One region of the Paenibacillus sp. VMFN-D1 genome, then DNA from elsewhere that is predicted to be linked to it. Evidence: riboswitches for the same ligand, from Rfam matches in the RefSeq annotation. Region 1 holds a riboswitch; each other region holds the start of a gene.
What was found. Region 1 has a riboswitch for cyclic di-AMP ahead of C7820_RS16110 (hypothetical protein). Riboswitches for the same ligand answer to the same signal wherever they lie in the genome.

Region 1 (10,022 bases):
TTGCCACGGCCTTCCGCCAGCGCCTCCGCGAAATTCGCGAACAGGACGGTGAAGAGCAATATCAGAAACACGGTCAGATTAAACCCTATCCGTCCCTCGGTATGAAAATAAGAGGGAAAAAGAACCATCAGCAGCACCACGAAGGTGCCGACCTCCACAACGAACATAACCGGATTTTTCATCATTACGGCCGGGTTCAGTTTCATAAAGCTGTCTTTCAGTCCCTGTTTGGCAATGCCGCCAGACAGCATACTTTTGCGTTGTCCGCTCATGACTTGCTCCACCTCTTTAGTTAAGTGTTAAAAATTCGGCGACCGGCCCCAAAACGAGGACCGGAAGGAACGTCAATGCTCCGATCAGCAGCACGGTTCCGGTCAAAATGCCGGCGAACAGCTTGTTGTCCGTCCGGAAGGTACCCTGGGTCTCGGCAACCTTCTGCTTCACCGCCAGCGAACCTGCAACGGCGAGCAGTGCGATAATCGAAATATATCGGCCGAGGAGCATCACCAGACCGGTGCTGACGTTCCAGAATACGGTATTGTCTGCCAATCCCTCGAACCCGGAGCCGTTATTCGCCGCCGAGGAGGTGAACTCATAGAGCGACTGGCTCAAGCTGTGATACGAAGGATTGGAGAAGGCGTCGGTTCCCAGATGCGTCATAAACGAAATCGCCGTCGGCGCAAGAATAATGAAGGGATGCATCAGAATCGCCACCGCGATCAGCTTCATCTCCCGGGCTTCGATCTTCCGGCCCAGAAATTCCGGCGTCCGGCCAACCATCAGGCCGCAGATAAATACGCCGAGGATTGCATACATGATCATATTGACGAAACCGACCCCCTTGCCGCCGAACACGACGTTCAGCATCATTTCGGCCAAGGGCGCAAGTCCTCCCAGCGGCGTCAGCGTATCATGCATGTTGTTGACCGACCCCGTCGTTGCGGCGGTGGTGACGGTTGTGAACAACGCGGACTGCGCGATGCCAAAGCGCACCTCCTTGCCTTCCATGCTGCCGGCCGTGCTGTTGATTCCCAATTGGTTGATCAGCGGGTTGCCGGCTTTTTCCGAGAAATACGTCAGGCACAGGAACGCTACGAACAGCGTCATCATGACGCTGAAAATCATCCAGCCCTGCTTCTTGTTCCGGGCGAACCGTCCGAACGTGTAAGGCAGTGACGCCGAAATCGTCCACATGCTGAGAATTTCGATTACGTTGGTCAGCGGGCTTGGGTTCTCGAACGGATGGGCCGAGTTGACACCGAAGAAGCCTCCCCCGTTCGTTCCGAGGTGCTTGATCGATTCCAGCGAGGCTACAGGACCCAGCGGAATCTGCTGCACGCCGCCTCCCAGCGTTTGCACGGCCCGCATCGGCTCCAGCGTCTGCGGCACTTTGAGCCCGACCAGCACCAGGGTTACGATGAGGGCAAGCGGCACGAACAGGCGGACATGCGCCTTGATAAAATCCTCGAAGAAGTTCCCGAGCCCCTCACCCCTGCGGGTGATGCCGCGCATAAAAGCAATCGCGATAGCCAGGCCCGAGGCTGCCGAGGTAAACATCATCATCGTGATGACGATCATTTGGCCAAAATAAGACATGCCGCTCTCTCCGCTGTAATGCTGGAGGTTCGTGTTCGTCATAAAGCTGATGACCGTGTTGAAGGACAGGCTCGCCTCCATATTGCCGATGCCGCTCGGGTTGCCCGGAAGGGCGCCCATCGTTCGCAGCAATATATAGCTGATCGCTACCAGAAAGATATTGGTTGTGATCATGCTGAGCGCGTACTTTTTCCAATTCATGCTGCCCCGCTGCTTCAGCCCGATGATCCGGTATAGAACTCTTTCTACGCCGCCGAAAATCCGGTCCGTCCGGTTCGGTTCATTGGAGAACATATGATATACGTAAGTGCCTACCGGCTTCACGAGCAGCAGGAGCACGAAAATGACGATACAAATTTGCAAAATATCCAAGGCTGGCTTCCCCCTCTTACGAGCATGTTCTGTTTTGGCCCCTTGAGGCTTACAGATTTAAAATACCGGTCAAAATTTTTCCGGATGGATCAAGGCGTAAACCAAATAGATAAAGACAAGCACGGCGAATGCCCCAACGACAATCATTGGTCTTTGCCCCCTTCTTCCACCACTCGGCCGCACCAATGAAGAAATAACAAGAACACGCCAAAGGTGGCAGCGAGCGCAAGTATCATATATACATCCATCATCGTTTCCGGTCTCTCCTTTGCATGGTTAGAATCATCTTTATTTCAGTAAAAATCCGACTTCGCCGTTTAAGGTATAAATGATGTGATCTGCACCAAGCCCCCGGTAAATGCCGGGTGAGCTGCCCCTCTGCGTAATGACATATACCGGTTCCGACGTCCAGGGACGGCAGATCTGCAAATAGCGGCAGGTCAGGTTGAGGCTGCTTTCAAACAGAAAGATTTTGCCGACCTCTATTTCGGGCACCACCCAATCCTCCGCGTGATTCGTATTCAGCCGGATGATCCTCTGCACCCCCATTTTTCTCAAAAGGCGTTCCTCCCGGGCACTGTTGGTCAGAACGGCAAAGGGCCTCTTCCAATACATCAGCAGCTTGATAAAATTGCGTCCCGCCTCGTTCGGCGCGGTCACGATGACGACGTTGTCCATTTCAAAGGCTCCTCCTGTGCGGCAGCCGCGAATACGCAAAAGAAGCCGCAGGGAAAGAAGGACCTTTCCCGCGGCTTCTTGAATGTGGACGAATATGAAGGATCGTCCTATATTCAAAATGCGCACGACAAGTGCTGCCTCTCCCGTTACGCTGACGAGGTTAGCTGTCGGATTCGGGCGTGAGAGTCGCCCTACCTTCCGGTACTTACCGTACCGGAAAGATTCACCCCGGCGGCTTCCATTCCAGGCGGCCGCTGTGGTTCCCCCGCTCCCGGCCGTATCCGGCCGAAATTAAGCGTTATTGATAAGTGTATGTGATTGTGATGAATGCTCTCTTTTGTTCCAGTAAGCTAAAAAAGGGTAAAAAAAACACAGAGGCCAGCTGATCCCCCTGTGATCCGAAAGTTTATTCGGGTCGCAAGTTTCATCATTCCTCTCTCAAACGACGCTTACGAGGTTAGCTGACGGATTCGAGCGGTGAGAGTCGCTCTACCCGGCCGGATCCATGGCATCCGTAGCCGGGATTCACCCCTGCGGCTGGCAGCAGACCCCCGACTCTCACACCGGTTCGCTGCTCCATGGCACGCGTTTGGTTCCCCCGATTTCCGCGCTTTTTTGCGGAAACTCAGCGATTAGTAATGGAAACTGTATTGAATACGCTCTGAATCATACACCCGCTCCTTCCAAGCTGTAAAGGCAGTCTAAAAATCATGAACCGCGAATTTTGGAACATTCAGGACCTTATTAGCGCTTACATTTTGGCTTTTTGACTTCTACCTCTTCCATGCTCCCGATTTGACGCATTTATGGAATCCAGGTCATTCGGGGACACTGGCTCGCAGGAATATCCGCATTGACTTTACAGTTCAATCGTTTAAAATTAAATTGTGTGCTTGGTAAATGCTTCGGCTGGATGATGATTCATAGCAGTACAAAAGGAGGAGGATGGCAGTGAGCGTCTATGATTTTCAAGTGAACACGCTGCGCGGCAAAGAGGTATCGTTAAAGGAATATGAAGGTGACGTGCTGCTGATCGTGAACACGGCCAGCAAATGCGGATTTACGCCGCAGTTTCGCGGGCTGCAGGAGCTGTACGACGAGTTCCGCGACCATCATTTTCAAATTCTCGGCTTTCCGAGCAACCAGTTTGCCAATCAGGAGCCGGGTACCAGCGAGGAGATCGGCGAATTCTGCCAGATGAATTACGGGGTCACGTTCCCGATGTTTGAGAAGATCGACGTCAAGGGCAGCAACGCCCATCCACTGTTTCAATACCTGACCCGGGAAGCGCCGGGTGTGCTCGGATCGAAAGCGGTCAAGTGGAACTTTACCAAGTTCCTGGTCGATTCCAAGGGCAGGGTCATCAAGCGTTACGCGCCCAAAACGACACCGGACAAAATCGAAAACGACATCCGTAAGCTGCTTGCATCCGGAAAAAGCGAATAGGCAAATCAGCCCTACAAAATAACGCTACTTGCTGCGATCCGAATTCACTAGCTTTGCGGGACCCCGAAATATACGAAAATGCAATAAGCAAAAAAAGAAGCTCCCCTGGATTTCTCCAAGGAAGCTTCTTTCTGTGTTCATAGATGCGGTAGAGAGGACTCGAACCTCCACGGGCGTACGCCCACTACCCCCTCAAGATAGCGTGTCTGCCATTCCACCACTACCGCATAATATCCAAAGTTCATTTAGCGAACTTTTTTATTATACACAAAATCATCCGAATTGTAAAGGGAAATACATTAAAACACCATCCATGTAATATTATATAACACATAAAACAACAAAAACAGTGATTAAGTCGCCCTAACATTGACAAATCACAATATTTATGTAATATTAACTTACAAATAATAGTGATCGATGATTTAACTTCGCAATTCATGTAATATTTATTACCACAACAAAATGGAGGTGACCGCGTTGAACGACAAAAGCACCAAACTGCTCGATTACGTGCAAACGCTGGATAACGACTTGTCGGTCGGAGGCTTCAGCCATGTGTTCGACCTCCAAACCCGGATTGCAGAAGGGCGCATCCAGAGCCAGGAAGAGCTGGAAGGGTTCATCCTTCATCCGATGATGAATCGTTTGGTCCGCCAAGACGGCGCGGCCATTCTGGCGATTTACGCAGCTGCCGACCAACGGGATATCCGTCAGATCGCCCGGATTGACCGGTACATCCTCGGAAGAATCGCTGCCCATGAAAATGATGAAGCGGTGCGCCAACGGGGCAGAAGACTTTTGAAACTGGCCCAGGCTCTGTACCCCTGGCTCAATCTAAAGGTTCTTGACGAACTCGCGCAGAAGGAGCTGTCTCCCGTCTGCCTGGCCACGGCGCATGCCTATGTCAACTATCAGCTCGGGTCCAGCCGCGACCACACCGTTTATGGCTATATGCAATCTGCGGTCTGCACATGCATCCAGCTCGCTGCCCGCTCGCTGAGCATTCCGCCTCACGACGCCAAAGCGTTGGCCGGCAAATGGACGGCTGAAATGGAGCGCGCATGGACAGCGGAGAAAGACTCCCTGCCCACAGACCTTTTCAATATCCAAGAGAACGACTCCCATATCGCCTCGTGATCTCTTTAACAACACCACAAAGGCACTCCGCTCTGCCCTGCCGCAGCGAAGTGCCTTTTCTGTTCCCATGTATGTACTTGACCTTCATCTTACTGATCGCGGGACTGGTTCTTCCGGTATTCCACAAACTTGATGTACTCCTTGATAAACTCCTTCTCGTGATCGGATAGCGGCATTTCGTTTAACTGCCTTCCGTTTTCCCACAAATAAGGATCCTGCTGCTCTTTCACCATATACGGCCCCGGTTCCTTACCCAGAATCAGCCAATCAAGGCTGACGCCGAAAAAGCTCGAAATTTCGATCAATTTATTGGTGCTCGGGGTGGACTTCCCCCTTTTCCAATCTCCGAAATTCCCCGTGCTGATATTAAGCTGCTCGCAAAACGACTTTTTGGTCATCCCCTTCTGCTTAATCAATGCCTCAATACGTCCGTAAATGGATTGCATAAAAAACCGCCTTCCAGTCATGTCGCAAAAAAAACGACGCATTTAAGTAATTTTACGCTTGAAATATGACGCAAAAACGTGTATAGTATTCTTTATATTAGGAATTTCCATACCTATGGCTCTTATTGTATCATTAGTCCCTTTTCTAATCCAACCGCCCTGCAATCATTCACTTCATATCTGACATTACCTTTCCAACGCGATTCGGGCCCGCTTATGACCAATACCAAGACAGGGAGCGACCGCTTTTGCACACACTCGACATTTCTTATCATGAATTGATCCATGCCATGAGGCAATGTATTGCCGTCGTGGATGCCGGAGGAGTTATCATTTCAGTGAACCACGCCTGGATTCAAAGCGCATATGACGAAGGCGTCCCCCAATCCTTTAACTGGGTTGGTATTAATTTTATGCAAATCGCCGACGCCCTTTCAGGAGAAGACGAACAAGACCTGGACAGACTCCAGGCGGTTTTGCAGGGTATTTCTACATACTACAGGAACGAATTCCGGTCGAGCTGCATCCAGCCCTCCCGCTGGTTTCAAATCGAGGCTTTCCCACTCCGGAACGGCGCCAGGGAGGAACCCCAGGGAATGATCGTCTGCCTGTCGGATATCAGCCGAAGCAAGCAGCTCGAGAACGACTTGATGACCGCCTTATCCCAGATCCGCACTCTACGCGGATTGCTGCCCATTTGCGCTGTCTGCAAACGAATTCGCGATGACGATGACTTGTGGAATTCCATCGAGAGTTTTTTGCAAAAGCATGCCCACACCGAATTCACGCACGATATTTGCCCGGACTGCATACGGCGGCTGTATCCCAAGTACTCGTCCATATTGGACACACCTACTCACCAGTAGCTGTACTACCTCCAGTCTCTTCCCCAACCAAACACTTCTTCAAAATCATCGTCAACGCGCCGCAGTTTTTTTCGTTGACGTTCTTTGTTCATATCCATATAATTGTTATGACAATTATATTTTGAAGGAGTGTTTTCCCTGACCCGCTTCTCATCTTCGTCCCAAACGATCGGTTTCCGATACGGAAATATGTCCCGCAGAATGTCTTCTATTTTTGCAGGCCTGCTTAAACCTTACGGCATCACACCCGAGCAATGGTCCGTACTGTACCAGGTTCACCTCCAGGAAGGGATTAACCAGAAGGAACTCGCGCTTCGTTCCGGCAAAGACCAGCCCTCCATCACCCGCATTCTCGATGTGCTGGACAAGAAAGAACTGATTCAGCGCAAGCCGGATCCGGCCGACCGCCGGGCTTATTTAATCTACGCCACGCCAGCCGTGCAGGAGCTGATGAAAGAAACGATCCCGATGGAGCTGAAGCTTAATGACGAGCTGATCGCCGGCATTACGGACGAGCAATTGGAGTCACTGAACCGCATCATGGATCAAATCAATAAAAATATAGATCGAATTTTAATGGAGTAGGAGTCACCTATGAACGACACCCGAGAGAAACTGTGGACACGTGAGTTTATTATGCTTACGCTGTGCAACCTGCTGTTATTTTTAAATTTGCAAATGATCGTATCCCCTCTGTCCGGCTATGTAAAAGAACATTTTCACGCCAGCGCCTTCATGGTCAGCATGTTTACGACCCTGTTCTCGCTGGCTGCGATCGTGGCGCGCCTGTATTCTGCCAAGGCTTTGGAGAGAGGCATCCGTAATCAAATCTTATATATCGGCCTTGCCTTAGCGCTGCTCGCCACCTTCGGTTACCTGTGGAGCGGCACGATGGCACTGCTGCTGCTGATGCGGATCGTGTTCGGCGTGGGCTTCGGCATGGGCAGCACGACGCTGCCTACGATGGCATCCGGTATTATACCGGTCCGCAGGCTGGGCGAGGGCATGGGCTATTTCGGACTGTCGACAAGCATCGCCCTTTCGCTTGGACCTGTTATCGGGACGGCGCTTCTGGAGAACAAAGGGTTCGACACGCTGGTATATGCTACGCTAATCGTTATTGCCCTGATCTTCCCGCTGGTCATTCCGCTGACCAAAAAGGTAACGCCGGCCGCCCCGGCCATTCCAAAAGAATTTACGGCGGTGCCCCAGAAGCAGGGCTTTCCGAAAGCGCTCCTTCTGCCCAGCCTGATGAACCTGCTGATGTCCATTACCTATGGCGGACTGCTCAGTTTTATTAATTTGTTCGGAAAAGAGGCCAGCCTCGCGAACGCATCGCTGTTCTTTCTGTTCAATGCGGTCGCCGTCGTGCTGATTCGGCCCATCTCGGGCAAAATCTACGACCGCAAGGGACATATCGCCCTGCTCATTCCGTCGGCGGTGCTGCTCATTGGAGGGCTATGGCTGCTGTCTTATGCCCATACCACCGGATTTTTAGCCCTGGCTGCCTTGTGTTACGGCCTCGGATTCGGTACGGTTCAGCCGACCCTTCAATCTTGGATGCTGCAGCAGGTTCCTCCGCAAAAGCAGGGGCTCGCCAACAGTATGTATTTCAACTCGCTGGACCTTGGCATCGCCGTTGGAGCCATGATTTTGGGCCAGATCGCCCAATACTCGACTTACGGGGCAATGTACCGTTACGCATCCTTGTTCCTCGTCCTGTTCATCATGGTATACGCGTTCTATCTTGCGAAACGGGCCAAGAACAACAACATGCCAAACCGCGATACCGGAACGTCCACAACCGTATAAAGCCCCTTGGGCTTGATCGATTCAGCACCTTTCTGCACCTGGCAGAAGGGTGCTTTTGATTTCTTTTACAATCACAGCCATATGCCCCCGGCCCCACACATCACCTACTCCCTGTAGTTGTTCTGGTTCCACTAGTGGCTCTCCCAATGCATCATTGAAAATCACTTCATAATTCAATGTAATATTCTATTACTTGAAATGTTAAATATACTTCCAAATCTATCAATCAAGGAGTAAAATAGTCATATTATCTACCATAAGCCATATTCCTATTCCAATTCCGGGGGAGAGATTACGATGAACATGCCGGCCGCATCCACTGCCTTCGAGACGTTTATGCCCGTTCAGCCGGGCTTTGCCAAGCATTTTACCGATTACACAGAGCATTGCGACTTATTACCAGACACTCCGCTGCCTGTCCTGTTCTACCAATTCTCGGTCCCATGCGGCCACTCAGGACGCTGCCCCGTGCTGCCCGGGGGACATGTTGATATGTTGTTCCCGGTCGGAGGCTCCCCTACCGATTCCTTGCTTCTCGGCAGCGTCCTTTGCCGCCGTGAGGTGCCGTTTCGTCCAGGCACGTTATACTTCGGTGTCCGGCTGCTTCCCGTCCCCCTCGCTCCTGCTTTTAAAATTCCGCTAAAAGAATTGGCGGACCGGTCCTCGCCGCTGGATCGCGCCTTATCCATTCCAGCCGCCGCCATGCAGCAAATCCAGCAGGAAGACGCCTCTTTTCATCGCAGAATATCCAGTTTCCACAGCGGCTTCCGTAAGCTGCTTCATTCCGGGCCATGTACTGCCACTTCTGTACCATCGCACTTTTATCAGGCCATCCGGCTTATTTTTCAGTCCTGCGGCAATATCAGCATAACCGAGCTCTCTACAGCCATGGACTGTTCAACACGGAGTTTTCGTTCCCTGTTCGAGTCGTACATCGGCCTACCTCCCAAGCTGTTCTGCCAAATCATCCGGTATCAATCGGCCGTGGGCAGACTGCTGCTTCCGTCGCGGGCGGCTTTTAATGACATTATTTCAGAGTACGGCTATTACGACCAGGCCCACTTTATCCACGAGTTCAAAAAATTCAGCAGCGAATGCCCAACCCGCTGGATGGTGCAGCTCCTGCGGAAATCGTAATCTAGTTATCATTGCGTAAACTTTCCTGACACGACTTCCGTTTTATACAATTCATGTTAACTCTTCTTCAATATAATAGACTCCAATGACGGAGTGAAGGCGTTCGTTTATCCCCAGTTTCTGCGGGTTCGTCCTCCATCCTGCGAAGTTTCTCCCGCGGAAATTTCAAACGATGCCTTCCTTCCGCCACAAAGTCAGAATACATAACGCTGTATTGGAGGAGAACGACTTGAAGAGTTTTAAGAGCAATCTATTCACGGTTTTAATCGTTTCAGCTTTATCGCTGACCCCGACGCTGGCCTTTGCCTCACCAGCCGCTTCCGCAGCAGCTCTAAGCGGTGAGACGGCCGATGCACTGTCCCAGAGCTGGATGCCCAAATCTCTGACCTCCCTTACCGCCAGCAGCAAACCGATTACCGCCGCAGAGTTTGCCAAAGCAATGAAGCTCGCTGCCGAAGAAGCCGGGACGACGGTAAGCCCATTCGGTTCCAATATTAGCGGTGCATTGACACGCGAAAAGGCCGCCGCA
Region 2 (10,022 bases), on a different contig from region 1:
AGATCTGGAATGAACCTCAAGCTTTTTTTCTCTTGAGTTCAATCCAGAGATCTGGAATGAACCTCAAACATTTTTCTCTTGAGTTCAATCCAGAAATCTGCAACTTCAGATCATTATATCAAACTGAACCAGTCAAGTCATTTTCCGTTTACAGACAAAGGGCGGGAGCGGACACAGCCTTGAATTCAAAAACGGAGAACCTCCCGCTTGGGAGGCCTCCGCCGGCATTGCTGGTGTGAATCAGGATTTACGTGCGGCGGCCTGTTCGGCAAGCTGGATCGCTCTTTTTACCATGTTGCCCGCATCCTTGGCCTTAATACCTCCCCAGCCTTCCTGCTGGACAGTTTCGTAAAATCCCAAATCCTTAGCCAACTCATTCTTCAGCTCATCCGACATGACACTGCGGCGTCTGCGGCTCATGAACATCCTCCTTTGGTTCCATCGGAATTAGGCTGCTGCCATAAGTATTATCCCGCTCCCGGCCGCTCCTCATTCCATATCCCCCTGCCAACTAAAAACAGCCCTCCATCAGGAAGGCTGTTTTGTCATTAAAGTTACGCTTTCTCCAACTCGATCCGGGTGCCGGTATTATCATCGCAAATAATAACCTCCACGGATTCCGTAAGAATATCGGCATAGCTGTATGAAACACGTTTAAAGGTTTGATGCTCTTGATCCAATTTCACAATAAAAACAGATGGGTACGTTTCTTCCAAAACACCAGTACGCTCGACGGTCTTGCGACGACCACCGTTAGCCCGAAGCGAAATCTTCTGACCCACGTGAGCTTCGAGATTGCGTTTGATTTCCAACAGCGTATTTTTAGCCATTGTCGACGACCACCTCTTTCCTTGTCCATTATAACTCGAAAAGATGGTTTTGTCAAATCAAAACAATAATTATATCAGCATCAATTTTAAGTTGTCAACGAATTTTTTTGCGGAAACCCAGCTCATTTCTGCTTACACCCGGATAACAACAAAAAACCGCAATCCGCCGGCAGATTACGGTTCCTGCATTTCGTTATGCTGTCAGGTCAAGTGCTTTTCATGGCATTTCCGGACATGTTAAATGGCCGACGGCGTCACCTTAAGCTTGGTTAAGTCGTTAAGCCGGGGCAGGCCGATGCGGTAGCTCCCGCGGGTTTCAATGCCCCCGACGCCCTGCGTGCCGCTGATCGTATTGTGAAGCACATCCGTCATATTGATCGTATCTCTAACCGATGTAAACGACGCCTTGGCGGCAACATATACCGGATCCAGGGCATGAATCAAGATGCGCCCCGGGGAGCTGGCAAAGTTGGCTCCGGCCTGCAGCAGCGCCTCAAAGTGCGACTGGCATGCGCCGGCGATAATCGTCATCTGATCGTAATGGCGCTCAAACTGGCGCGCCACCTGAATCGCCCTGACGAAGTTTTGCGAGTTTTTATAGCTGTTCAAGCTGTACAAATCATGATTTTGGCGATGCTTCAGTACGCCGTCATGGCCCGTGATCACCACAATATCCGGCCGGACCCGAGGCAGCAGCCGGTACAGGGCGTCCGCCATCCCCGCCTCATTCACATAATGGCCCTCGGCCGGAACCCGAAGCTGCTCATACAGACTCAGGCTCTTTTTCAAATAATTCGGATCTCCATCCAGATGAAGCACCTTCCCGGGGACTTCGAAATAAGCCGGCTCAGCTGTTCCCCATTCCCCGCTTCCGCTCAAGGTGGCCTGATTCCGCTGGGTCTGCTCCTGACGGTGACGTTTCAGTAAACTGAGCGACTCGTTTGCTCTAATATTTGCTTTCTCGGTTTTTTCGCTTACCGGCGCATAAGGGACCCTTACCAGATCATCGAGCGGCGAATCCGCCAGAAGTCTGAACTCCGTTCCCTTAATCACCGCTTCGTCCCTGCGCAAATCCTCGACGCGGAACGCGATATCGCCGCCGTAGGATCTGCGCACGACCAGGTCTCCAATATTCATGAACATCACCCCTACCCCATGGTATGGGCGAATCCCCCTATTGGTTCATCTTTTGTTTAATTTAAGCCGATGCCTTCCTTCCGCAGCAGGTTGCTAAGCACGGCATATTCCTCAATGCTGAGCGTCTCGCCGCGGCGGGACGGGTCGATTCCCGCTGCCTGCAGCAGCTGATCCAGGCGCTCCCGTCCCTCTGTGGGGAAGAAGCGGCTCTTCAGATTGTTCGATATCGTCTTCCGCCGCTGAGCGAACGATGCTTGTACCACCTCGAAGAAATGCCGCTCATCGTCCACCGCAACCGGCGGCTGTTCCCGCACGGCCAGACGGATCACTGCCGATTCAACGTTCGGCTGCGGAATGAATACCGTTTTCGGCACGATACACACCAGCTCCGGCACGCTGTAATACTGCACGGCAATGCTCAGGCTGCCGTAATCCTTCGTGCCCGGCCGGGCGGCCATCCGGTCCGCCACCTCCTTCTGGATCATCACGACGATGTTCTCCAGCGGGAGCCGCTCCTCCAGCAGCTTCATCAAGATCGGCGTCGTCACATAGTACGGAAGGTTGGCCACGACGCTAACTTTGGATACATCGGCAAAATTGCTCTTAAACAGCGCAGCGAGGTCCGTCTTCAGTACATCCCCATGATGTACTTTTACGCCAGGGTATGGGGCGAGAACCTCCTCGAGGATCGGAATCAGCCTCTGGTCGATCTCAACCGCCGTGACGGCCCCTGCCTGCTGGGCCAGCTTTTCGGTCAGGGCGCCGATGCCGGGACCGATCTCCAGGGCACCCTTGGTGGAATCAAGTCCGGCCGCATCCACGATTTTATTTAAAATATTTTGGTCGATCAAAAAATTTTGCCCCAAGCTCTTCTTGAATGAAAAGCCGTGGCGCTGGATGATTTCTTTGGTTCGCCTAGGTGTGGCGATGTCGTCCATGCCGTTCACGTTGTCCGGCCTCCTTCATCTTCAATACGGGCAAGCGCATCCGCGAATTCTTCGCGAGATATTTGAAATATGGCGAGTCGCTTATAAAATTGCTTGCCGTTGCAGTAGCCGATACCGAGGAGGTTGCCCATCGCCATCCGCCGGGCGGCGGCATCCGGGTGCACCATCAACCCCGCCTCCATCAGGTCCTCCATGTCGATCTGGCTTTCCGCCCCCTCATAAGAGGTGTGAACCCGCTCCAAAGCTCTGCGGATCGCCGCAGGCGAGGCGTTCTCCACACCGATATCCCCCTTGCGGGTAGCATCGGCCTCCGGGATAAACGCATGCTTGCAGCCGGGCACCTTGGCCGTAATGATTTTGCGGATTCTTTCGCCGGCGTGGTCCGGGTCCGTCAGCACAATGACCCCCCGCCGTTCCTGAGCCAGCGCGATCCGCTGGAGTATACGCGCATTGATGGCGGAGCCGCCCGTCTCGATCGTATCGGCATCCACCGCCCGCTTCACGGCCACGGTATCATCCCGGCCTTCCACCACAATGACTTCTTTAATCATGATTCATGTCTTCCTTTCGAGTACATTATACCCGTCAATGCCGCCGGACAGCCAAGTCCCTGCAAGTGGGCATAAACCATGATGCCTGTTCAGGTACTTTGCGGGGTCCCGGTATAGACAAACTGCTGTAAATTAACAACAAAAAGAAGAGGAATGCTCCTCTTCTTTAGCATGACATTTTCATGATCATAATACTATAACATTAGAATGGCAAAGTAAAACGAAATTAGTTCAGCTCCGGTTTGACCGGACCAATCACGTACACCTTAAGGCCGGATTTACGGCCAAAGTTGCGTGCTTGCTGGACGGAATCGTAGTATATATCGATTTTATTTCCCTTAATGGCTCCGCCCGTGTCTTCCGCACGACGGAAGCCAATGCCTTCAATGTAAACCCACCATCCCAAAGGAATGACGCTTGGATCAACCGCAATCGTGCGGCCTTCCGCGACGCGTGTTCCTGTGGCGGTGCGTGTGCCGACTCCGGACTCGCCAGACGAATAAGCGGTCATGGATACTTTGATCAGCTTCTTGTAGGAAAAGTCAACGCCGGCCTTGCTGACCCGGTTGTTACTGCTGCTGCTGACCTTCTTCACCTTGGCAGGGGTAGAAGAAGCTTTGGCAACGGCTGTTTTGACTTCGGTCACTACGGGAACAGGCTTTTTCTTCGTGCCGACGGCAATGACCTTATCCTTGGTCACCGTCTGCACTTTTTTGCCCACCATCTTCATGGACACCAGCTTGCCGTCTTTGTACTTCTTCTCAATGTACTGCACCATGACGCCAGGAGATCCCTGCTGAATCACCCGCGACTCGCCTTTGTAAATGCTGGGGTCGGAGGTTTTTACCACCCGGAAGGGGAGGGATTCATGACGCTGTACCACCTGTTTGTTCATCCGGACGATCCGGATGTCCGTGTTGGTGGAGACCGCCGTTTCGACAGCCGGCGTGACAATGTCCGTTTCCTTGACTTTGACGCCGGTTTCTTTCAGCACGTCGCCGACCGTTTTGGCCGTTGTATACAAATGCTTCGTTGCACCATCAGCCGTCACCTTCACAGGACTCGCGCGGTCGATCACGACCTTGTCGCCGTCGGATATAGCCCCGCTCAGCGGCATCGATATTTGGTCCTCGGGTTTCAGACTGATTTCCTGCTCATCCAGCATTTCTTGAAGTAAAGATGTATTGGTCTGTACAGATTTCATTTGACCGTCTACTACCAAATAAACTTGTTTTCGCGATTGACTGTACACGAGTAGCAAGATCATCAGGGTAACCGCGATTGAAACGATAGCTGCAGTGGAGATCTGGCGCAAATTCTCATGCTTCCATCGCAATGCGTAAGACATGCTGGAGATTTTTGAATCATGGGTCTTCTCTGGTTGGAAAACGCCCACTTTCTCGATCCTCCTTCATAGCCTCGCCGTCTAGAGTTATGCATGATTGTATTTGACGCGACTATACTCAATTTTTTACAAGAACCCACAGAAAGCATGCGTTCTTGCACCATGAACCAATCTCTCCATCATGATTTGTCACCTCCTGTTATACAACAGTATGATGACTGCCTCTCCTTTATTCAAAACAAAAGAAGCCGATAGAAAAGAGCTTACGAGGACTCTTTCGTGGCTTCCGGATGTCTGAATATCGGAATTGTCATGCACGAGGGTACCTCTCTTTATCCGCTTACGGGGTTAGCTGTCGGGTTCGGGCGAAAGAGAGCCGCCCTATTCGCGTCCTTACGCTCATGGCGTAAAGCCGTTCAATTCACCCCAGAGACCCAAGAAAGAAATCAAATACGTTTGCGAGCATGGGACCGCTTCCGGTCTGTCATGACCCGCTCCAGTATTGGTTCCCCCGTTCTCCCATGCGGGAGACTCAGCGAGACTGGTTCATGAAAGCTGCGAAGGTAAGACCTTAACGACAGCTCAATGATTCACTGAAAAGATGATATCCTGTTTTGATGCATGTTGTAAAGCGGTAATCAACCACGTTTATTTGAAAAAGTGGTTAAAAAAATGTAATATTCGGCGTTTTGTTTGTTAAAATTCTTTAATCATTCGCTCATGCTCATTTTTTCGGCTGTTTTTCTCCCGATTTCACACAATTCCAAATCGTTCCAGCCCATTTTGGGTGGTAATCTGGGCAATTTCCTCCAGGTCAACCCCCTTAATCTGGGCTGCAGCTTCAGCGACCAGACGGACGTTTGCCGACTCGTTTCTCTTCCCTCGGAAGGGGTGCGGCGTGAGATAAGGAGAGTCGGTTTCGATGAGCAGCCTGTCCATCGGAACCTGAGCCAGGACCTCTTTGGGGACTCTGGCATTCTTGAACGTAATAGGTCCGCCAAACGAAAGATGGAAGCCCATATTCAGGCACAGCTTCGCCGTTTCCCAGCTCCCCGAGAACGAATGCATGACGCCGCCGACCTCGCCGGCCTTCTCTTCCCGTAATATTTTCACAATATCCTCATGGGCGTCCCGGTTATGTATAACAATTGGCATGTTAAGCTCTCGGGCCAGTCCAATTTGCTGGCGGAGGACCCGGTGCTGCACGTCCTTCGGCGAGGTGTCCCAGTAGTAATCCAGTCCAATTTCACCGATGGCCACCACCTTGGGATGACTGCATAAGGATGCAATCCACTCCAGATCGCCTTCCTGCATAAAAACGGCGTCCTGCGGATGCCAGCCTATGGCCGCATATATAAAATCATACGTTTCCACCAGCTTCATCGTCGATGGAATCGTCTCCCGGTTAAAACCAACGTTGATCATCCGGGTTACACCGGCTTGTACGGCATTGTCAATGACCCGCTCCCGGTCCTCGTCGAATTGTTGCGCATCCAGATGGGTGTGCGTGTCGAACAGTTCCATGAATTTGAACTCCTTTCTTGTCGGTAACCCTTATTCCTTTTCGTACGGTATTTTGTCATTAAAGCTTGAAAATGCGGGAAATCGAAGGAGAAAGATCGGTTATCGCCTTTTCCAGTTTATCTTCCGGATAATACAAGTGATATTTCCCGCGGTGAATGCCGCTGATGGAGCGGACAATATCCGACACCTCGGATATTTCCCGCAGCTGCTCCTGGCGGTCGAGCAGCAGGATCTGTTTCTGGCTCGACTCGTCACCCGGACGAAATACATCGTAAGGAAGATCGGTCGGAAAATCAATCTCCAGATCATATTCCGGGTTCATTCCGGCTTGTCCAAACTCCCGGCGGATTTCATCGATCATTTCCAAATCGACGGAGTCCATTTCTACATATTTATACAGTTTGCGGTGCATAAATCGGGTGCACAGCTCGCTGAGTATGCGGTCGTCCTCATAGGACCACTGGAGGAAGGCCGTTTGAATCAGCGCCTCGTCCAGCTTCAGATAAGCTTGCACGTCCAGTTTGTCTTCAAAGAGCTGCGGCAGCGGCTCGACCATAAAGCCAAATGGATAACCATCCTGGTACAGCTCCTTGGCCCGCCGGAAAATTTGGCGCAAAATAATTTCTGAACTGCGGGTTACCGGATGGAAGTAGACCTGCCAGTACATCTGGTACCTCGACATCAAATAATCCTCCACGGCATGCATCCCGGACTCCTTGACCACCACTCTCCCCTGGTAAGGACGGAGCATCCGTAAAATACGGTCAATATCAATCGTGCCGTAGTTCACCCCGGTGTAATAGGCATCCCGAAGCAGGTAATCCATCCGGTCGGCATCCAAGGGGCTCGAAACGAGGTTCACCACAATCGGTTTATCATAGGTCTTCGCGATAACGGCGGATACCTTGTCCGGGAAGTCCGGAGCAATCTCGCTCAGAATATCATTCACTTCCGTATCTCCGGTGACAATCCGGCGCGTCCAGTCTTCATGATTCATATGAAAGGCCTCTTCAATCGAATGGGAAAAGGGGCCGTGTCCGAGGTCGTGCAGCAGCGCCGCACACAACGTCAGCAGCCTCTCTTCTTTCGGCCAATCCGGATACCCGCTGCGCTCAAATTGCGAAATAATCCGCCGTGTAATCTCATATACCCCTAAAGAATGGGAGAAACGGCTGTGCTCCGCTCCATGAAACGTCAAGTACGAGGTTCCAAGCTGCCGGATCCGCCGCAAGCGCTGAAATTCGGTTGTATTAATGAGCCTCCAAATCGTGGAGTCCTGGACGTGAATATAATTGTGAACCGGATCTTTAAAAACCTTTTCCTCACTTAGTGGGTTCATGTTCAGGTCAACTCCATTCATTTTGTGAAATTCGGGTTGTTAAGTGTTTTAATTTTGAAATATTTTTGACAATTGATGTCGATACATGTCGAAATAAGCAGAATTAAGGTTTTCCAAATCGACATTATACTACCAAGGCGATATAATTGGAAAAGAATCCTGATATGAGTGATTTCCTAGCTGTTATGCTATTTGTAAGGTTATTGAACCAAATTTACTGGTTGACTGTTTTGGGAATCGTTGGTATTATTGATATCATTAAAGAGAGAACGTTGTCGAATTATGACATTTTAAAACTATGGCGAGAGGAGCAATGATCAGTTATGATGAAATCAACTGGTATTGTAAGAAAGGTAGACGAACTGGGTCGGGTAGTTATCCCCATTGAACTGCGCCGTACCTTGGGCATTGGAGAGAAAGACGCACTTGAGATTTACGTGGACGGAGAACGTATTATGCTCAAGAAATACGAACCGGCCTGCATCTTCTGCGGCAATGCCGAGAATGTTACTTACTTCAAAGGAAAAATTGTTTGTCACGATTGCATCTCAGAAATCCCAACACCTGTGACAAATTAAGATTTTTAGTATATAATAAGAGTAATTCAAATTGTTAATTCTAACCTTTTTCATATCTCCTTGGTGTCTCCTCGGCTTAGAACCCGGCCGTGGGAGGCATTTTTTTTGATTGAAGACGATATGACCGCTCCAAGGAGAAGAGGAGCAGCCGAACGACGTCCCACCCCGGCTGCTTCCATTTTGCCACAAATTCCCTATCTTCGGAAAAACTTTCATCCCTATAAAAGGCGACTGTCTTTTCAAAAATGTGGTTTACCCACCAATTCTCCCTCTTCTACCTACTGCTCCCTCACCACTGCATTCGTTACAATAGCGCGTTATATACATCTCTTTTGGAAACGCCGCGGTCGGCGGCCGCCTTCTTCATGGCATCTTTCCTTGGCAATCCTTCCCCTTCGTAATGCTGCACATGCTGTTCCACGGTCAACTCCTGCCACCAGGCATCCCGCTGCTTCTGCTCCTCCTTCGGATCCGCGCCTTCCAGAACGAGGCAGTATTCGCCAATCGGGGCATGCTCCTCCAGATACTCGAGGCACTCTTCAATGGTTCCCCTGACAAACTCCTCATATCGCTTGGTCAGCTCACGGGCGAGCACAATTCTCCGATTGCCGAGAATTTCAAGGATGGCCTTGAGTGTCTTCATTACCCGATGAGGCGATTCGTAAAACAGCAGCGTTCCGGATGCCGCCTGCAGCGGCTCCAGCACCGCTTGAATCTCTTTGCGTTCCCTGGGAAGAAAACCGATAAACGTAAATCGCTCGGTCGGAAGCCCCGACACGATCAGGGAGGATAACGCAGCATTGGCACCCGGGACCGGGATAACGGAAATTCCTTGTTCCAACGCCAGCTGGACGAGGTCGGCCCCGGGGTCGGAAATCGCCGGCAGACCGGCATCGCTGACGAGAGCCAAATTTTTTCCTTCTATTATATAGCGTATTAATTCGGGTCCGCTTGCCGCCTTATTATGCTCATGATAACTGAACAACATAGACGGGGAAATGTCGAAATGGGTGAGCAGCTTTCGCGTCTGCCTTGTATCCTCTGCGGCGATGATGTCACAGGCCTTTAGCGTGTTTACCGCCCGAAACGTCATGTCCTCCAAATTGCCGATGGGTGTGGCCACCAGGTATAACGAACCCGGCGCGCCCTCTTCTTTTTCCTGAAAACTGCTTTGTATGCTCAGACTCATTCTTTTCCCTCTTTAGCTCCATAATAAATATCCAGAATTTCCGGACAGTAGCTGTTATTCTCATTATATACAATGAGCGGTGGCAGCAACCGTACCTCCGGCTTGCCCTCCCTCATCGCCTCGACCAGCACCATATTCGCCTCCAAATGGGCCCTCGGATGAACGAAGCGAATCCGTTTCGGCTCCAGCCGATGCTGCCGCATCAGCGATATAATGTCTGCAAGCCGCTGCGGCTTATGAACCATGCTGACTTTCCCGCCGGGCTTGACCAATCTGAAGCAGGTCTGAATAACCTCTTCCAGGGTGCAGCTGATTTCATGGCGGGCGATCGCCTGGTGAGGATTCAGCTTGATATCGCTGCCGTTCAGCGGCATATAGGGCGGATTGACCGTAATAGCGTCATATACGCCGTGCCCGGTCTCCTTGTGTAGCTCCCGCAAATCGCCTTCACGGATGAGAACCCGGTCATTCAAGCCGTTCAGCTCCACGCTCCGCCGGGCCATGTCCGCCAGACGGGGCTGAATTTCAATACCTTCGATGGCCGCCGCGGTACGGGTGGTGAGCAGCATCGGAATGACGCCG
Region 3 (10,022 bases), on a different contig from region 1:
TTTCTCCGGTTTCGGCGGTTCAGGCTTGGCAAACAGGTTGCCGATTCTTTTAAATACACTCATATGCTATAACTCCTTAGGTAATCAAACTTTAATATATATTGGGGTCATGCTACAGGCAGGCGGTAATGATGAGGGCGCCCACCAAATGGATCGTACCGGCAAACAGGCCGTAACCCACTTTGCCCTGCTGTGTACCTGTATCCAGGTCAAGCTTTGCCCACCATCTCATCAAGACGCGCACGATCGCTTCCAGCACGAGTAAGATCAAGAAGGAGACGATCGATACGACAAGCGCTTCCAGCAGGTTATTCGAAGTCCGAATCGAAACGGACAGAATGTAACCCTGGGACAGCAGCTTGATGACCAGGCGCGAGGTGACCGCCATGTTGCCCGCCTTCACTTCTTCAAAATCTTTGTACTTGGTAAACAGCGAATCCACAAACATCAAAATAAAGAGCAGGATCGCCCCGGAACCTGTCCATACCAGAATCCCTTTAATGATATTAAAATCCATCCACCTTAGCCTCCACATCTTCTCAACGTCTCACTCATACATAATAAAAGCGAAGGAGAAATATGACAAATGTTCCCCTTCGCTATTCATCATACCCGGTTTATGGCAGATTATTTGTTCTCGTACTGCTTCAAGAGCGCTGCCAGCTCATCTTCAACTTCTTTGTCCTTACCGAGCTGTTCGAACTCGTCGTCGAGCGATTTGCCTTTGGCGGACATTTCGTTGCTGGCTTCGGCTTGCGCCTCCATCTGCAGCATCTTCTCTTCCATCCGCTTCATGCCGTTCGTCGCAGAATGGGTGCTGAAACCGTTCATCGCCTTGTTGATTTCGGTTTGCGCTTTGGCCGCATTATAGCGGGCTACCAGCGTCTCTCTTTTGTTCTTCATTTCGGTGAGCTGCTTGCGCATTTCCTCAAGCTTAGCACGGAGATTGTCGGCGGAAGCCTTGTTCTGGTCGTAGCTTGCTTTGTATTCGTTCATTTTCTGCTCAGCCGATTTTTTCTCTTCCAGCGCACGGCGGGCCAGCTCAACGTTCTGTGCCTGGGCTGCGGTGTGTGCCTGCTGGGTACGCTTCTCAACGAGCGCCTGCTGCTCTTCGTACAACTGCTTGAATTTTTTCTCGATGGCGATTTGAGCGGCTACAGCCTTCTCCGCGTCTTCCAAATCTTCGGTCATATCACGGATGTATTGGTCCGTCATCTTGATCGGGTCTTCTGCCTTATCGATAATCGCATTAATATTGGACATTGTTAAATCGCGCAGTCTTTTGAAAATAGCCATGGTTTCTTGTTCCTCCTGAAAGGTTAATGTGTTCTTCTTGATACTCTTTTACGCAGCAGTTTTAGGACCGTTTCAAAAATCGCCAAAATTTTTTTCGGCTTTGTTCATCTTCCATAATATAGCAGCAACGAGCCTTCATTCAAGGCTATGTTTACCGTTTAAAAAAACGCGGGAGCGATCCAACCGATCTGACTCCAGCGTTTTGTTATGAATGTTTGATTAGCTTCATTTCCGCAATGCCTCGTTAAAAAGCGCGCAAGTACTGTTTCGGGATCTTCTGTTCTCCGTTCAGCTCTTGAGCCGCATGGAGCGCCCAGTAAGGATCCTTCAGCATGCCTCTGCCGACTGCGACCAGATCCGCCTTTCCTTCCAGCACCACCTGCTGCGCTTCCTCGTAATTTTCCAAGCGGCCGACAGCAATTACCGGCACATCCAGCTTTGCCTTCATTTGCTCCGCCAATTCCACCTGGTACCCCGAGCCGGCCTTCGGTCCGCCGTTCGATCCGATATGACCTTCACCGCCGGAGGAAATATGGAATACGTCTACACCCGCATCCCGGTATCGTCGGCAGATTTCCGCGCAGTAATCGACGTCATAACCGCCGTCCACGTACTCCTTGGCTGACACTCTCATCAGAACAGGCATGTCTTCAGGGACCGCCTTCTTGACGGCTTTCACGACTTCTTCTCCGAACAAAGCCAGGTCTTTTCCATACGCGTCGTCTCTTCGGTTGGTCAGCGGTGAATGGAACTGATGGATTAAATAGCCGTGAGCACCGTGTATTTCCACCGTATCAAAGCCGGCTTCCACAGCGCGCCGGGCCGCTTCCCCATAGGCGGTAACCAGACTCTGGACCTCTTCGGTGGACAAAGCTCTCGGAATTTTATATTTTTCGTCAAAACGGATAGCCGATGGGGCTACAGGCGGGTTCGCGTCTTCCGCCTTGCGGCCGGCATGGCCCAGCTGGATGCCGATCCTTGCGCCATAGGCGTGCACTTCGTCGACGATTTTGCGGTAAGCAGGGATCTGCCCGTCATCCCATATTCCCGTATCCCGGTTCGTAATCCGTCCGTCCGGGTGAACCCCCGTCATCTCTACGATAATCAATCCGGCACCGCCGACTGCGCGGGATACATAATGGACATAATGCCAATTGTTAGGGATCCCGTCCTCAGCCTGTACCGAATATTGGCACATCGGAGGCATAACAATCCGGTTTTTCAGAGATAATCCTTTAAGTACATAAGGTGTAAATAGATCTGCCATTGCTTCGTGTCTCCTTTATGTTGTATGTGATTAAGCCTATATGACAACAGGGTTATATGATTGCAGCGCCGCCGCTCATTGTCCATACCTCGCGGTTACGGCCAATGTGCAGCGACCGTAATCCATCAGTTCTATTATACACGCTTTGCCGAACGATATGAAAATGTGGCCCAGCATCTGATTTAAAGCAACATAATTGCATCAACTTATGGACATAACAAGGATAATCATGTTTTCGCTGTTTGTCCGCGGTGGAAAGGAGTCGAGACGGATGAAAAAGAAGCTGTTATGCGTATTGCTGTCTTCCCTGCTGATCTTGTTGTTGATCTGTCCTTGGCAGTCCGGGCGGCCGGCAGCCGCCGCTCAAGGCGGTGAACCCCCGGAACATCCGTCAGGTTCCGAACCTGCACGGGAAACCAGCAGCCGGGAGGCGAAAGAAAAGCGGAAGGAACAGCAGATCCTTACGCTCGGCCAGTTGATCAAAAAATATCCCGAAACGTTCAAAATTCACGGTCCGCGCGTCAAAGAGGTGGCCCTAACCTTTGATGACGTGCCGGATCCCAGGTTTACTCCTCAGATCCTGGATGTGCTCAAAGCCCATCATATTAAAGCCACCTTTTTTGTGATGGGCAGCCGGGCGAAGAAGCATCCCGAGCTGGTCGAGCGCATCGTCCGTGAAGGACATGTGATCGGAAACCACTCTTATAATCATCCCGTGTTTCACAAATTGGAGATGGACGAATATGTAGCCGAGATTAAGCGGACGGAGAACACGCTCTACGGCATCGTCGGCTATAAGCCCAAGCTGATCAGGCCCCCTTATGGAGACATCACGGAACGCCAACTACGCTGGGCCAAGCAGCAGGGCTACAAAATCGTAAACTGGAACGTCGATTCGCTGGATTGGAAAGGAATCGGCAAGGAAGCGGTCAAGCGCAACGTGCTGTCCACCGTTGGGCAAGGCTCGATCATTCTTCAGCATGCGGGAGGCGGAACCACATCCAATCTCAGCGGTACGATCGATGCCCTTCCGGACATTATTCGGACCTTGAAAAATAAAGGCTATTCATTCGTCACGCTGCCGAGGTTACTTCACGTTCCAAAAGACAAGTAACGCGCTGAGCGTACAAAAAAACCGGCTTGAGTACAAAAGCCGGTTTTTCCGTGTTGTTATGAATAGCATTGACTATTTAATGAAGTACAGCTCAACGTCCTGGAATCCGAAGGCACTGACGCTTTCCGGGCTGCCCGGCACGAAAATGTCGATGCGTTTCCCCTTAATCGCGCTGCCGGTATCCTTAGCTGTCGCTACGAAGGCTTTCTTCGGAAGGCCCGGGAAGCTGTGACCGGTAACGAGCACTTTCGTTCCCAATGGAATAACGGACGGGTCAACCGCGATCGTGCCCAGCTTCAGCGGGTTGCCGAAGTAATCCACTGCGCCCCACTTGCCGTTTTCGCTAGCTGCGGAAGAATATGCCGTGGCTCGGACGTCCAGCGTTTTGGAGTAATCGAAGGTTTTACCCCATGCTTCCACGACTTTGTCATTGCCGTTGACGTTCAGGGAAGCAGCCGTGATGATGGAGCCGCTGTCCTCTGCGGCAAATGCCTTGGCTGTGCTTGCTCCGGGAACGTTTAATTTCAGGCCCGGATAAATATTGGTTGCTTGTACATTCGGATTTGCATTCATCAGTTGATTCAAATTAACGCCATATTGTTTAGATAGTGTATAGAAGGTGTCTCCATCCTTCGCTACATGGACCGAGTCCGCAAACGTGGGTACCGACTGTACCGCCAGAGAAATGCCGATGATGGCTGCAAGTGTCTTGATTCCTTTAAATCTTTTCATGGTTCCTCCTTAAGTCGTGATGCCTGCGAAGTTAGCTGTCGGATTCGGATTGAGGAGACAACCCTACGCCCTGTTGGTGCGATTCACCCCAAGCGTACTATGTACACAAATTACATCCCCCGCACTTTACCTTAAAAGTTTCGGCTCAACAAATATATCACAATTTTGTAACCAGTGCTCATGAAAATGTTACCAATCCAAAACCTTTGAATGATCAGGCTTTATTTAGAGTTGTTAGCTGACTTAAGCAAGGGAGCAACGGCTCAATTCCTTTCAAAAAAGTTACAACTTCTTCATTCATTTTAACGATTTATTCATAAAAAGGTACAAAAAAAGCCCTGGATGAGTAATATTCTCGTCCAGGGCTTTATCATTTGTAGATGCAGGCTCTTGGTCAAAGGACCTTGCTCAGAAAATCTTTCGTGCGGCTGTTTTGCGGGTTACCGAACACTTCTGCAGGCGTCCCTTGCTCGACGATTTGTCCGCCGTCCATAAAGACGATCCGGTCGCCGACTTCCCGGGCAAACCCCATTTCATGGGTTACGATGACCATCGTCATGCCGCCCTCCGCGAGCTTCTTCATGACCTCCAGCACTTCGCCGACCATTTCAGGGTCCAGCGCCGAAGTCGGCTCGTCAAAGAGCATGACGTGGGGCTGCATGGCCAGCGCCCGCGCGATGGCGATCCGCTGCTTCTGTCCGCCTGACAGCTGGGAAGGATACGCATCCTTCTTGTCGGATAATCCGACCGTGCGCAGCAGGTCAAGGGCAATCCGTTCCGCCTCGGCCGGCGGCTGCTTTTTCACCTTAACCGGCGCCAGCATGAGGTTCTGCAGCACCGATTTATGCGGGAACAGGTTAAAATGCTGGAACACCATGCCCATTTTTTCGCGTGTGGCATTGATGTTATGGCGTTTGTCCGTAATCGGCTCGCCTTCAAACGTGATCTGTCCCCCTGTCGGGGTTTCGAGCAGATTCAAACAGCGGAGAAAGGTACTTTTTCCCGAGCCGCTGGGGCCGATCACGACGACGACCTCGCCTTTGGCGATGTCGATGTCGATCCCTTTCAGAATCTCCAGCTTGCCGAACGATTTGCGCAAATCTTTAACGCTGATCATCGGTATTCAGCCTCCTTTCAAATGCCCCCAGCAGCTTGGACAAGGTAAACGTCATAATGAAGTAGATGGCTGCAATGACCAGCAGCGGACTGAGGTAATCATACGTAATCCCTTGGATAGCCCCCGACTGGTACATCAAGTCGGTGACGCCGATAAACGATACGATGGATGATTCCTTGATAATCGTAATAAACTCATTGCCAATGGCCGGCAGCACGCTTTTTACAGCTTGGGGCAGCACGATGTACCGCATCGTCATGCTGCGCGGCATTCCGAGGGAACGGGCCGCTTCCGACTGCCCCCGGTCCACCCCCTGGATTCCGGCACGGAACACTTCCGCAAGGTACGCGGAGCTGTTAATGGACAGCGTAATTGCACCGGACTCGATTGGCGTAAATTTGACCCCGAAGGCCACGAGGCCGTAGTGAATAATAAACAGCTGAACAACCATCGGGGTACCGCGGAGAACTTCCACCCATACCGAACCGATCAGCTTCGGCAGCCACAAGCGGGACATCCGCAGCAAGGATATAATAATGCCCAGCACGAAGCCGCAGATGACGCCGATGGCCGCCAGGAGCAGTGTATACTGGATACCTGTCGCAAAATACGTCCGGTATTCCCAAAAAACGGAGAATATATTCATAAAGACCCAAGAACCTCCTTTGTCATCATACCTGCCTGTCCCATCCTTTCCCTGTATACAACAGATCGCGACATTTTTGAAACAAGGTACCCATCATTGAACAGAAAAAATAGCGAATTCGCTTCGCTATTTTATCCGACGTATAAAATGAGAACAGACAGCTTAACCTCTATTTCTGTGCAGCCAAATCGCTCGCTTCGGCAACGTACTGCTCAATCTTGTTTTCGGATTTCAGACGGTCCAGCGTTTTGTTGATTTGGTTCACGAGCTCGGTGTTGCCTTTTTTGATCCCGATCGCGTAGCCGTCTTCCTTATAATCAGGAACCGCATCCGCAATTACCAGACCTTTGACGTTCTTGATGTATGCCTCGGCAACCGGCTTCTCCATGATGGAGGCATCCACGCGGCTCGAGTTCAGCTGCAGCACGATGTCGGAAATTTTGCCCAGACCGGTGATCTTCGCGCCCGGAATCGTCTTGGCGATGTCCTCCTGGATGGAACCCTTCTGAATGCCGAGCGAAGCTCCTTCAAGAGCTTTCATCGTGCTGTATTTGTCTTTGTCAGCCTCTCTGACGACAACGGCCTGCTCCGCCTTATAGTAGTTGTTCGAAAAATCGATTTGTTTTTTGCGTTCTTCGTTTGGTGTAAGCCCGGAAATGACAAAATCTACACGGCCGGTGGACAGCTCGCCGAGAAGCGCATCAAAGCTCATGTCCTTGACTTCAAGCTGCGCCCCCATGTCTTTGGCGATTTCCTTGGCGATTTCGATATCGAAGCCGACGATTTGGTCCTTGCCGTTCACCATTTTATGAAATTCGTACGGCGGGAAGTCCGCGCTTGTTCCAAGCACGATCGTCTTGCCGCTGGCCGGCTGTTCGCCCGCTGCCGTGCCGCCCTCAGTCGAAGGTTTGCTTCCGCATCCGGCAAGCAGGGAGCCTGCCAGCAGAATGCATGCCGTTAGAATACCCCATTTTTTCATATCTATCTCTCCTGTCCATTTCAATGATACTTATTGTTGTTCAAAGGCATGATCCGTATCCGGCTCAGCCCGAAAAACCACGGTTCTAATCATACAATAAAAATGCATGATTATGCAATGACATTTTCATACAGTGGTCAATACATTTCAAAATAGCCAGAATAAGGCGGATTACAGCTTTTTAATCCCATTTATTCCTAGTTCTATTGTTTCTTTTAGTCACCTTCACCTCTTTTTCGGAATAAATATGTATTTACCGTTTCAAAGCCCTTCTCCTTCCTCATATCGATGCATAAATCCCTTCAAAAACCTGCACCCTTTGAAAGAAACGCTTCTTATTATTTAATTACACGCAATGGGGACTCCTACGCAAAAGGTTTACCGAAACGTCAGAATACGGCGGCAGCCATGGTTCATCATTCCGGGAATGAGGTATTAAATAGCTAGATATTTAGTGGAGGTGTAGTCATGCTGCTGGAAGCTTTATACCATGTCCCTCGGGACAAATGGGCCTATGCATACGATCCGAAGACGATACATCTGCGTGTCCGCACCAAACGAAACGACGTGGATACGGTAGTTGCGATGACCGGAGACAAATACGACTGGGATTCGACCTATTTTGAAATTACGATGGAAAAAGCCGCGACCGACGATATGTTCGATTATTGGGAAGCTGCCGTACTGCCTAAATACAAACGCCTTAGCTATGCGTTCCGGATCACTTCCGGCAAGGAAACGATTTACATGCTCGACAACGGGCTGTACCGAAATTGTCCGGCGCCGACGGGCGGCTATTACGAATTTTCTTACATACATGAGATCGACGTGTTTAAGGTGCCGGATTGGGCAAAGGATGCAATTTTTTACCAAATTATGCCCGAACGTTTTGCGAACGGGGATCCAAGCAATGATCCGAAAGGGACACAGCCTTGGGGAGGACAGCCGACAACGGACAATTTCTTCGGCGGCGACCTGCAGGGCGTCCTGGATCATCTGGACGACCTGCTCGATCTGGGCATCAATGCGATATATTTCACACCTTTGTTCACGTCGCCGTCGAACCATAAATACGACATCGTCGATTATAAGCAGGTTGATCCGCATTTTGGGGATAACGAGCTGCTCAAGCAGGTCGTGGAAGCCTGTCACAGCAAAGGGATCCGCGTCATGCTCGATGCCGTGTTCAACCACTGCAGCGAACAGTTTCCACCGTTCCAGGACGTCCTTAAGCATGGGGAAAAGTCCAAATATGCCGATTGGTTTCATATCAACCAGTTTCCGGCACGGGTTGAGAACGGGATCGCCACGTATGACACGTTCGGCTTCTTCGGCAATATGCCAAAGTTCAACACGGCCAATCCCGAGGTGAAGCAGTATTTGCTGGACGTTGCCGAGTACTGGATCAAGGAAATCAAACTGGACGGCTGGAGGCTGGACGTGGCGAACGAGGTCGATCACCATTTTTGGCGGGACTTCCGCATGGTCGTCAAAAACGCCAATCCGGACGCATATATCGTCGGGGAAGTGTGGAGCGATTCCTTGGCCTGGCTGGTGGGCGACCAGTTCGACTCTGTCATGAACTACCCTTTTGCCGACAAGGTGCTGGAGTTTTTCAACGGAGGCATGGACGGACTGACGTTCGCCAACAAAATGGGCACCATCCTGATGCGCTATCCGCAGCAGACGAACGAAGTGGTGTTCAACATGCTGTGCAGCCATGATACACCGCGGCTCTTGACGCGCGTCGGCAACGACAAGCGCCGGATGAAGCTGGCGGTCGTCTTCCTGTTCACGTTCATGGGGACGCCATGCATCTTCTACGGCGATGAGGTGGGCCTCACCGGAGGCGGCGATCCGGACTGCCGTAAATGCATGGAGTGGGATCCGAAGAAGCAGGACCGCGAGCTGTACGATTTTTACAAGCTGCTCATCGGTCTGCGCAAAAAAAACAAGGCGCTTCGCGAAGGCCGCTTCCGCTTTTTGAAGGCGGAACCGGGTAATCCCAACATCATTTACGAGCGCATGGACAGCCGGGTTCATTTCACCATCTGGATGAACAACACCGACAAACCGCAAGTGCTATCCCACCCGATGGTTACGAACGACTGGAAGGACGCCTTATCGGGCGACAAGGTGCCTACCCAGAACGGAACGATGAACGTCAGTCTGGACCCTTACGGGTATCGGATTTTGTACCGAAATCTCACCAAATAAATCGGTTTCTTCATAACGAAAAGCCTTCCGGAGTTCCGGAAGGCTTTTTCCAAATGGATTCTTGGCAGCTGTGGATATTACCACGGAGCCGGCCTGGACCAGCTCCTTTTGCTCAAACGGTGACGCGTTCATAAATGTCCATATACTCCTTGGCGGACATGTTCCAGCTGTAATCCCCGGCAAAGGCGTTCTTCACGATTTTGCTCCAATGCTCCGGCTGTTGGTAAAACGAAGCCGCACGGCGGATCGTATGCATCATGTCGTGGGCGTTGAACGCCGTGAAGCTGAAACCATTGCCCTCGCCCGTAAACTCGTTGTAAGACTGCACGGTGTCGTTCAGCCCCCCGGTCTCACGAACGATCGGGATGCTCCCGTACCGCAGCGCCAGCAGCTGGCTGATGCCGCATGGCTCGAACTTCGACGGCATGAGGAACATGTCGCTGCCTGCATATATTTTGCGTGACAGAGCGTCGCTGAACGTAATCTGCGCCGACATGTTGTCCGGATGCCGCCCTGCCGCTTCGCGGAACCAATGCTCGTAGGAGGAGTCGCCCGTGCCGAGCAAGACGAACTGGAAGTCGTCGTGATCCAGCATTTCGTCCAGCACCCGCGTCACGAGGTCCAGTCCCTTGGACTCGACCAGCCGGGTCACCA

Region 2: it holds a riboswitch for cyclic di-AMP, as region 1 does, so the genes downstream of both, C7820_RS32075 (resuscitation-promoting factor) here and C7820_RS16110 (hypothetical protein) in region 1, are expected to answer to the same signal.
Region 3: it holds a riboswitch for cyclic di-AMP, as region 1 does, so the genes downstream of both, C7820_RS04435 (3D domain-containing protein) here and C7820_RS16110 (hypothetical protein) in region 1, are expected to answer to the same signal.

The regions. Positions count from the first base shown of each region.
Region 1 covers NZ_QRDU01000002.1:177,442-187,463, reverse strand. Annotated here, with positions in the region: gene kdpB (potassium-transporting ATPase subunit KdpB) at 1-272, opposite strand, end outside; gene kdpA (potassium-transporting ATPase subunit KdpA) at 289-1,968, opposite strand; gene kdpF (K(+)-transporting ATPase subunit F) at 2,038-2,115, opposite strand; gene C7820_RS16110 (hypothetical protein) at 2,257-2,646, opposite strand; cyclic di-AMP (ydaO/yuaA leader) riboswitch at 2,782-2,954, opposite strand; cyclic di-AMP (ydaO/yuaA leader) riboswitch at 3,077-3,287, opposite strand; gene C7820_RS16105 (glutathione peroxidase) at 3,598-4,092, shown strand; tRNA gene C7820_RS16100 (tRNA-Leu) at 4,237-4,319, opposite strand; gene C7820_RS16095 (urease accessory protein UreF) at 4,573-5,232, shown strand; gene C7820_RS16090 (helix-turn-helix domain-containing protein) at 5,322-5,678, opposite strand; gene C7820_RS16085 (PAS domain-containing protein) at 5,927-6,544, shown strand; gene C7820_RS16080 (MarR family winged helix-turn-helix transcriptional regulator) at 6,746-7,129, shown strand; gene C7820_RS16075 (MFS transporter) at 7,139-8,356, shown strand; gene C7820_RS16070 (helix-turn-helix domain-containing protein) at 8,654-9,493, shown strand; gene C7820_RS16065 (amidase family protein) at 9,723-10,022, shown strand, end outside.
Region 2 covers NZ_QRDU01000009.1:46,089-56,110, forward strand. Annotated here, with positions in the region: gene C7820_RS32050 (small, acid-soluble spore protein, alpha/beta type) at 241-420, opposite strand; gene veg (biofilm formation stimulator Veg) at 555-830, opposite strand; gene yabG (sporulation peptidase YabG) at 1,068-1,967, opposite strand; gene rsmA (16S rRNA (adenine(1518)-N(6)/adenine(1519)-N(6))-dimethyltransferase RsmA) at 2,024-2,914, opposite strand; gene rnmV (ribonuclease M5) at 2,911-3,465, opposite strand; gene C7820_RS32075 (resuscitation-promoting factor) at 3,692-4,861, opposite strand; cyclic di-AMP (ydaO/yuaA leader) riboswitch at 5,132-5,358, opposite strand; gene C7820_RS32080 (TatD family hydrolase) at 5,564-6,334, opposite strand; gene C7820_RS32085 (HD domain-containing protein) at 6,393-7,673, opposite strand; gene C7820_RS32090 (AbrB/MazE/SpoVT family DNA-binding domain-containing protein) at 7,997-8,251, shown strand; gene rsmI (16S rRNA (cytidine(1402)-2'-O)-methyltransferase) at 8,556-9,440, opposite strand; gene C7820_RS32100 (tRNA1(Val) (adenine(37)-N6)-methyltransferase) at 9,437-10,022, opposite strand, start outside.
Region 3 covers NZ_QRDU01000001.1:924,595-934,616, reverse strand. Annotated here, with positions in the region: gene C7820_RS04460 (DUF4178 domain-containing protein) at 1-63, opposite strand, end outside; gene C7820_RS04455 (DUF350 domain-containing protein) at 113-517, opposite strand; gene C7820_RS04450 (PspA/IM30 family protein) at 628-1,296, opposite strand; gene C7820_RS04445 (NADH:flavin oxidoreductase/NADH oxidase) at 1,541-2,563, opposite strand; gene C7820_RS04440 (polysaccharide deacetylase family protein) at 2,835-3,677, shown strand; gene C7820_RS04435 (3D domain-containing protein) at 3,750-4,409, opposite strand; cyclic di-AMP (ydaO/yuaA leader) riboswitch at 4,413-4,565, opposite strand; gene C7820_RS04430 (amino acid ABC transporter ATP-binding protein) at 4,804-5,526, opposite strand; gene C7820_RS04425 (amino acid ABC transporter permease) at 5,513-6,172, opposite strand; gene C7820_RS04420 (transporter substrate-binding domain-containing protein) at 6,342-7,151, opposite strand; gene C7820_RS04415 (alpha-glycosidase) at 7,620-9,368, shown strand; gene glgA (glycogen synthase GlgA) at 9,481-10,022, opposite strand, start outside.